4 regions of the Paenibacillus sp. JJ1683 genome follow, and region 3 is predicted to be linked to each of the others. Evidence: riboswitches for the same ligand, from Rfam matches in the RefSeq annotation. Region 3 holds a riboswitch; each other region holds the start of a gene.
What was found. A riboswitch is a leader RNA that binds a small molecule or an ion and turns the genes downstream of it on or off. The one in region 3 is predicted to bind cyclic di-AMP.
Positions count from the first base shown of each region.

Region 1: it holds a riboswitch for cyclic di-AMP, as region 3 does, so the genes downstream of both, ACUC6J_RS06510 (hypothetical protein) here and ACUC6J_RS19750 (TrkH family potassium uptake protein) in region 3, are expected to answer to the same signal.
Region 2: it holds a riboswitch for cyclic di-AMP, as region 3 does, so the genes downstream of both, ACUC6J_RS00140 (3D domain-containing protein) here and ACUC6J_RS19750 (TrkH family potassium uptake protein) in region 3, are expected to answer to the same signal.
Region 4: it holds a riboswitch for cyclic di-AMP, as region 3 does, so the genes downstream of both, ACUC6J_RS13175 (3D domain-containing protein) here and ACUC6J_RS19750 (TrkH family potassium uptake protein) in region 3, are expected to answer to the same signal.

Region 1 is NZ_CM129820.1:1,530,167-1,532,366, forward strand. It holds gene ACUC6J_RS06505 (glutathione peroxidase) at 1-166, opposite strand, end outside; cyclic di-AMP (ydaO/yuaA leader) riboswitch at 630-801, shown strand; gene ACUC6J_RS06510 (hypothetical protein) at 915-1,310, shown strand; gene kdpF (K(+)-transporting ATPase subunit F) at 1,494-1,571, shown strand; gene kdpA (potassium-transporting ATPase subunit KdpA) at 1,717-2,200, shown strand, end outside.
Region 2 is NZ_CM129820.1:29,565-31,764, reverse strand. It holds gene ACUC6J_RS00140 (3D domain-containing protein) at 59-1,207, opposite strand; cyclic di-AMP (ydaO/yuaA leader) riboswitch at 1,479-1,758, opposite strand; gene ACUC6J_RS00135 (TatD family hydrolase) at 1,959-2,200, opposite strand, start outside.
Region 3 is NZ_CM129820.1:4,599,680-4,601,879, forward strand. It holds gene ACUC6J_RS19750 (TrkH family potassium uptake protein) at 1-1,304, opposite strand, end outside; cyclic di-AMP (ydaO/yuaA leader) riboswitch at 1,704-1,856, opposite strand; gene ACUC6J_RS19755 (CPBP family intramembrane glutamic endopeptidase) at 2,117-2,200, shown strand, end outside.
Region 4 is NZ_CM129820.1:3,107,481-3,109,680, forward strand. It holds gene ACUC6J_RS13170 (polysaccharide deacetylase family protein) at 1-309, shown strand, start outside; gene ACUC6J_RS13175 (3D domain-containing protein) at 509-1,177, opposite strand; cyclic di-AMP (ydaO/yuaA leader) riboswitch at 1,184-1,353, opposite strand; gene ACUC6J_RS13180 (amino acid ABC transporter ATP-binding protein) at 1,597-2,200, opposite strand, start outside.

The DNA of each region.
Region 1 (2,200 bases), 2.7 Mb from region 3:
GCCCCTGTTCATGATACTGGTCATATAGCTCTTGTAGCGCCTTGTACTGGGGGGTTAACCCACATTTGCTGGCAGTATTCACGATAAGAAGAACTTTCCCTTCGTATGTGGATAACGGAATTTGTGCCCCTTGTAGGGTCTGTGCATCATATTTATATACACTCATGATATCCCTCCTAATTCAATATTCTACAATTAAATTGTGAACAATTCAACAAGGGGTTGCAAGTCCAGAAGAGTCTACAGACATTGTGCATTGTAAAATCGTCTTTTGTTCAAAACGGTAAATCACACTTCAAATGGAGCAAATTGAGGTGTTTCTTCTTATAAAAGAGGGTTCATTCGATAATTATCTAGTACATATAGCGCATTTTCTTTCTTTTTTATAAATAAAGGGCAACCGTACCATACCCTACGCCAATATTGACATGCCTTTCATTTTCAAAAAGAGGTGAAATACAGAGTTTTAGAGAGATACGAGAAGCATAGGTTGGTTGTAAGCGTTATCCTTAATCTTCTATGCTCTAAAGGGTGATTTATAGCCTTGCCGTTGAGCTTTACAGTCTTCCTTGCACGGGTGTATGATTCAAGACGTAATTTCAAATTAACAACAATGAAGCAACAACGAATTGTCTAAAGCGCTGAATTTTGCAGTTGCAAAAGCGGGGGAACCAACGAGTATATACGGCTCTGCAAGCCGTGTGTCTCATGGGGTGAATTTTCCGGCCAAGTGCCGTAAATAGGGCGACTCTCACGTCCGAATCCGACAGCTAACCTCGTAAGCGTACAGGGAGAGGCAACAAACCGCCGTGTGCAGCCATGGTTTATTTTATCATGGAATGTATGAAGCCGGAGGAAGCCTTTTTCCTTCGGCTTCTTTTTGTTGTCTTTTTATACCGGGAGAGGAGCTACTGATGGAAGGTCGGTTAATTATTGTCACTGCACCGAATGAAGCGGGCAGAAGTTTTGTGAAATTGCTTATGTTCAAAAAATTGGCGTTTGCAGTTCTCACAAATAGCACCCAGGAGGAACGACAGCTCAAAAAAATGGGTGTGGAGCACATTGTGCGCATCAATACGATGCAAGCGGGAAAATGGAATTTTCCTAAAAAAGAAATTGGTAGTGTGTATTTGTTCGAAAACAGCTTGAATCTAACTTGCCGTTTCCTGCAAATATGTCGGCCACTAACATCAGAATTGATCTATGTTATTACGCACGGCTGTAATCCACAAGGAATTTATCGGGGATTGGGAGCGGACCATGTGATCTACACATTGAACGGAGAGGTGGGTTTCCTGCTGAACGGATAAGCACTTATAACATAGCTGGTTTATGATTTTATGATGGAATCAAAAGGGCAATCTGAAAAGCGATACGGAGGGTATGAACATGATGGATTTATACATGCTGCTCGTAATGGCTGTGAGTTATGGAGTGATACTGCTGTTTGTACGCTGGTGTGATGCGCAGACCTCAAAAGGAGGGCGAAGAGGATGATCGTTGTGCTAGGACTTACGGCTATTGTGTTCGTGTATTTAATCTACGCACTCCTGAATCCTGAAAAATTCTAGTCAACTATAGGATCGAGCAGGCGGGAACAGCAGATCAAGAATGCAGCATCAGAGATGCAGATTTTCGCAAACGTGTGCACTCAATGGATGGTCTGAATCAGGTCTGTTGTTCCAAATGCAGGAGCCTTTTAAGGAGGAATAGAGGATGGAGCTACTGCAAATTGGGATTGTGATCATCATATTGTTGCTCTTGGTAAAGCCGATGGGCACCTATATGTATCACGTATTCTCGAATGAACCGAATCGGACGGATCGGATTTTTGGTGGAACGGAAAAGCTGATTTATAAGGCTGTAGGCTTGAAGAAACAGGACAGCATGCATTGGACCACGTACGCTATGAGTTTCATTGCAACCAATGTGGTGCTTGTGGGGATCAGCTACCTGCTATTGCGCTTGCAGGCTATACTTCCGGGCAATCCGGTTGGGAACAGTAATATGGAAGCATCATTGGCATTTAATACAGTAATCAGCTTTATGACCAATACGAATCTCCAACATTACAGCGGAGAAAGCGGGCTTACGTATCTGACGCAGATGGCGTTCGTCACGATGATGATGTTTACTTCGGCTGCTTCGGGGTTTTCGGTTGCTGCGGCTTTTATGAGGGGATTGACGCGGCGCGGTGAAG
Region 2 (2,200 bases), 1.2 Mb from region 3:
GCATGGCATAACTATGTTGTTAATACTATCGCATTGTCCTCAACATACACAACCTGTTTTAGTTGATTTCCGGCTTTACAGGTCCGATAACATATACGGTTTTACCGTGCTTACGACCAAATTGGTTGGCCCGGCTCAAACTCTCATAATACACATCGATTTTGTGGCCTTTAATCGCGCCACCGGTATCCTCCGCACGGCGGAAGCCCACCCCTTCAATATACACCCACCACCCGATTGGAATTACACTCGGATCGACAGCGATGGTGCGTCCTTCCGTGACACGTGTGCCGGAGGCGGTACGTGTACCGATACCTGGCTCTTGTGCGGAATACGCCGTCATGGAGACGTTTTGTAAAACTTTTCTATAATTAAAATTAATACCTGCTTTACGGACAGCACTGCCCGAACTAACCTTTGTAGCCTTAACTGCATCTTTAGGGCCGATGGAAGCAGCTAGAACGACCGGTTTTTTCTTCGTTCCTACCGCAATTACCTTATCCACACGATTCTGTGCGACTTCCTTGTTGACCAGCTGTTTGGATACCAATTTTCCATCATGGTATACCTTTTGAACATGCTGGACTACCACACCCGATTTGCCACTTTGAATGACTCGATTATCGCCTTTATAGAGACTTGGATCTGCCGTTTTGATGACCTGATAAGGCACTTGTTTTTTCTGTTCGACCTGCTGTTTCTTCACACGGACGATTTTTATGTCCATGTTAGCTGAAACAGAGGCATCCAACGCAGGGTAAACTTTATCCGTTGATGATAATTTATAGCCCGAAGTGCGAATGGCACCCTCTACTGTATTTTCTGTTGTGTACAGCTTTTTCGTCTTATTGCCTGAGGATACTTTAACCTGATTGGCACGTTTGATGACTACGCGATCCCCATCCTGTACTGCTCCATTTAGCGGCATGGAAATTGTATCATGCGGCTGAAGTGAAATAGAATGCTCATTGAGCAAATCTTGGAGCTTGGATTCCCGGGTTTCTACCGCAGATGCCTTACCATCGATGACAAAAAAGACTTGTTTTTTTGATTGCGTGTACATCAGAATTGAAATCATAATCGTTAGTGCGATTAGAAAAATAGCAACCAAAGCAGCCTGGCGCACATTCTCTTGCTTCCAACGTAATACGTAAGACATGCTGGATGAGCGTGACTCATGGGTCTCCTCTTTTCGGAAAATGCCCATTTCCTCCGTCCTCCTTACATAGCCCGCCGTCTGGAGTAAGACATAGTTGATCGTTGACGTGACTATAACAGATTTTCTACAAGACAAGCCCGTACTGCGACTGTCCTGCACCATGTACCCGTCTTCGCGGCATGCTGTCCTCCCCTGTTTAACCACAGTATGATGACAGATTTTCTTTTATTCACAACAAAAAAAGCCAAAGAAAGAGACTAGAGAGCTCTTTCGTGGCTTCCAACATGTGTGAATATGCGGGAAAACTCATGCACGAGATGGCTTCTCTCTTGTTACGCTTACGGGGTTAGCTGTCGGGTTCGGACGTAGAGAGTCGCCCTAGCTTAGGTCAACCGCTCATGGCGGTCGCCTTCACATTCACCCCGAAGACCCAGAAAGAAATCGAAATACGGCTTCTCTACCTGTTCATCCCATTCGGGAAATGAATTTCGGTTGAGCCGGCTGCTGAAGAGACATTCTCTCTTGCACATACGCCGGACGTACTGTAAGCCATATCGGTTCCCCCGTTCCCTGCAAAAGGGACTCAGCGAGACTGGTTCATGAAATGATTTGTTGATGTTTACACTCAACAACAATTCACTGAAAAGATGATATCCTGTTTCCATGCATGTTGTAAAGCAGGTTTCAAGTACATTTTTTAAAATATTCGGTTAAAAAATTGTAATATTCTTGAGTTTCCTGCAACAAAATCATAATTAGCTCCGTCTATCTCTTTATTTTGATTGATTTCTTCGCTTTTTCACTGAATGTCAAATCGTTCCAAAGCATTTTGGGTCGTAATGGATACCAATTCCTCCACCGTAATTCCCTTAATTTGGGCGGCTGCCTCTGCCACCAATCTCACATGGGCCGACTCATTTCGCTTCCCGCGAAACGGATGAGGCGTCAAGTATGGTGCGTCCGTTTCAATCAGCAGACGATCCAGCGGAACCTGGGCCAGTACCTCTTTTGGCTGCTTGGCATTTTTGAACGTTATGGGCC
Region 3 (2,200 bases):
AATTCCTTACCCTTTTTCGGTCCCAGTGCATAAGCTAGCGTGAGTGGACCCAGCCTGCCTGCAAACATCGTCAGAGTAATCACCAGCTTGCCTACAACTGTCAAATCAGGTGTAAGCCCCATGGACAGTCCTACCGTACCAAAGGCAGACACCGTCTCGAACAAGATCATCAGAAAATGATGATCTTCGGTTGCGGACAGAATCATCGTCACCCCAATCACGAACAGCAACCCCAGCAAGGTAATAGTCAAAGCCTTATAAATGCGTGCCTGCGCAAGTCGGTACCGGAACAGCACAATGTCTTCCCGTCCCCGCAGCATCGAAAACACCGCTCCAATGAGCAGAGCAAATGTAGTGGTCTTAATCCCGCCTCCAGTGGAGCCAGGCGAAGCCCCAATAAACATGAGTATGATGATAAAAAACTGCGTAGCCTGCCGCAAGCCTGCAATGTCCAGCGTGTTGGCACCTGCGGTGCGAGGGGTAACGGACTGGAATAAAGAACCCAGCAGTTTACCACCCCAATCAAGCGAGCCAAGCGTCTTCGGATTCGTAAACTCAAATACAAAAATGACAAGCGTCCCGACGACAATCAGAGCAGCTGTCATGCTGAGTACCACCTTGGTATGCAAGGATAGTCTCTTACGCTTGCGATAATCTGCCAGGTCAGACATCACTACAAAACCAATACCACCCGAAATAATGAGAAACATGGCTGTAAAATTAACAATCGGATCATATACATAACCTGTCAGGCTGCGAAATTCACCGAACAAATCAAAACCAGCGTTATTAAACATGGAAATGGCATGCCAGATTCCAAAATAAATCGCCCTGCCGACAGGCATATCAAATGACCAGCGAATCGAAAAAATAGCTGCACATACGCCCTCAATCATCAGCGAGTACCATAGCACCTTGCGGATCAATCCGACAATTCCTTCGACAGAGGTCTGATTCATCGCTTCTTGCAAAATAAGGCGCTCCCGCAAGGAAATCCGACGCTTGAACACCAGCGCGATCAAGGTAGCCATAGTCATAAAGCCAAGTCCGCCAATCTGAATCAGCGCAACGATGACAATTTGACCAAAGGTTGTAAAAAAGAGCCCTGTATCCTTAACGACAAGCCCGGTTACACAGGTCGCGGAAGCGGCAGTAAACAAAGCGTCTATAAACGCAAGTGGTTTTCCTGTTGTATTAGAAATGGGCAGCATTAACAATAAACTACCTATTAGAATGATAATGGCAAAGCCTGCAACGAATATTTGCGGTGGAGAAAGCCGAAGCCAGCTTGCATTGGGATTCATTTATTCATCACTTCTCCTCCTTGGTGAACTATGAGCATGGAGATCGCTCAGCTCATAAAATCACCAATTCTTTTCAGTTTCTTTTATAAATCAGAAAAGTATCCGCAAAGCGGGATACTTTTGCCTTTCAATACTCACTACACTTTATACGTAACTACCTCATGGAACGTTTGATGACTTTAAGGCGGGCAGCAGCGAAGCGGTCCATTTGAATCTGGAGAAGCGATAGCGCTCGCCTTTGACTCTGAATTTTACCCTTATCAAGGTCTAGAAAATCAAAAAAATTCAGTGGCAACAGCGATTGGAAGATCAAATGGAACGCGCAGCGTCCTTAACTCAGCAAACTTTTATTCACACTTATACACACAAAAAAAGACACCGGAAAACCGAGTGCCTGACTTGGTTCCTGCCCACAGCCTACGAGGTTAGCTGACGGATTCGGGCAGTACAGTATGCCCTATTTACACTTCCGATCCATCAGGATCGACTGTAAAATTCACCCCAGTAACATGGTTCCCCCGTTTTCTCACAGAAATTCGGCTTAAATGTTGTCATTACCCATATATTTCATAGGCATTGCCTCAAGATTATAATCCTTCTCTATCCAGATCACAAAACCGATTTCGCCGAAAAAACGTGAAATTGGCTTTAATTTGCGATTGGGCATCGCTTAATCACAGCTTATCTAATTTTATTAAAACTTTAAAGTGCTTTCACTCTGTTTTCATGAATATCGCTGGTCTGTTGGCGGGAACCTGTGCAGTATGATATCTTTAATGGATGTTCTTATTTACAGATTAAGGAGGAAACTCATGAATCCTATCGGGAAACCGGTCGTGCTCACGGCCAACTTCAAAAAATTAGGCTTACTGGGCGGGGTTGGCCTGATTTGCTTT
Region 4 (2,200 bases), 1.5 Mb from region 3:
TTAATACGACCACCCTATGGTGAAATCACGGAGCCTCAAATTCAGTGGGCGCGTCGTCATGGGTACATGATCGTCAATTGGAATGTGGACTCTCTAGACTGGAAGGGATTAAGCAAAACACAGATTCAGCGTAACGTGATCCCGGCTACCAGACCTGGCTCCATTATTTTAATGCATGCAGGTGGAGGTCAAAGTTCCAACTTGCAAGGTACTGTCCAAGCTTTGCCGGGTCTAATCCACTCTTTAAAAGCTAAGGGCTACAAGTTTGTCACAGTCCCCCGGCTACTTCACACATCGGAACGAAAATAACAGTATGTCTAAGCCTCGTATATACCAACAACGTAAAAAGGCTGCCTTGACGAGCAGAGTGCTTCTGCTTGTAAGACAGCCTTTTTTAGCGATAAACGACCGTACTGATAAGAAGTCGTCCCAGTTATATGTTGTGTGCTATAATATTAAGTTTACATAATATATATTATGTTTAATGAAATCAAATATATGCACAATGCTATTTATCAATAACGTACAGTTTCACATTTTGGAAGCCGAAGTCGTTCACGAATGATTTGTTGCCAGGGATAAAGATATCAATCCGCTTTCCGGTAATAGCGCTGCCCTGATCACGGGCAACGGCTACAAAAGAATGGTCTGGCAAGCCGGGATGGGAATAGCCTGTAACTAGCACCTTTGTCCCCATAGGAATGACTTTCGGGTCTACTGCAATTGTACCCAGTTTAAGCGGATTACCGTAGTAATCGACTGCACCCCATTTGCCATTTTCATCAGCTGCGGCTGAATATGCTGTTGCTTTAACATCAACAACTTTACTGTAATTGAATGTTTTGCCCCATGCTTCAATTGTTGGCCTCTCATTCGCTGGTGCTTTCTCCGTAAGAAGCTGTGGTTTCGAATCCGAAGCCGCCTTCACACTTTTTTCGTCTGGCACTTTAATTTGTAGACCTGCATATATGTTGTTGGACGCAATATCCGGGTTAGCCTTCGTCAAGTCATCTACCGATACCCCATAACGTTGAGCAAGCAAAAAGAAAGTATCGCCTTCTTTGGCAGTATGAAGCGAAGCAGCATTTGCTACTCCAGCTGTCTGTGCCAATCCTGCAATCGCTGCGGCAAGCACCGCAAATTTCATGGTTTTTCCAATATGTTTTAAGTGTTTCAAAGATATGTACCTCCTCTGTTATGCCTGCGAAGTTAGCTGTCGGATTCGGACTCAGGAGAAGCCCTATGCTTGTGCAATTCACCCCTAGGCATATTCCACAACATCTATATGACGCATTGGAATAATTGCCGTTGTTACGTCCCCCGCACTTCCCATGGTTTGAGCCCAGCACCTGAGTAATTGTTATCATTGCTGCTGCCCCGGTAAGTTTTGGCTTACTGCATAATATCACAATTTTGTAACCTTATCTGCATGAAAATGTTGGGAACCTTGAACATCATACTATATCCATTACAATTTTGTCATCAAAAATCGGTTTTTTGTTACGAAAATATGGAGATATGGTGACAAAAGGAGAAAAGCCCTCCGTGAAATATCATCACGAGAGGGCTTTGTCAATAATTCATAAAAGCATTTTCTTACAGCACTTTAGCCAGAAAATCACGGGTACGATCATGGCTTGGAGTTCCGAAAACTTGCTCCGGCGTACCTTGCTCTATAATTTGACCGTTGTCCATAAAGATGATTCGGTCTCCTACCTCACGAGCAAAGCCCATTTCATGCGTCACGATCACCATCGTCATGCCGCCTTCAGCGAGCTTCTTCATCACATCCAGAACCTCTCCAACCATTTCAGGGTCCAGGGCAGAGGTAGGTTCATCAAACAGCATTACGTGCGGCTGCATGGCCAGAGCGCGTGCTATCGCTATACGTTGCTTTTGACCGCCAGATAACTGGTTCGGGTAGGTATTCTTTTTATCCTCAAGACCCACGGTCCGCAGGAGTTCCAACGCAATTTTCTCCGCTTCTTTCCCCGATTGCTTCTTCACCTGCGTTGGTGCAAGCGTCAGATTCTGCAGTATTGTTTTATGTGGAAACAGATTAAAATGCTGGAAAACCATCCCCATCTTCTCCCGAGTCGCATTAATATTATGACCACGGGCCGTAATCGGCTCACCCTCAAACAAGATTTCCCCTTCTGTTGGCTGTTCCAACAGATTCATACAACGCAAAAACGTACTT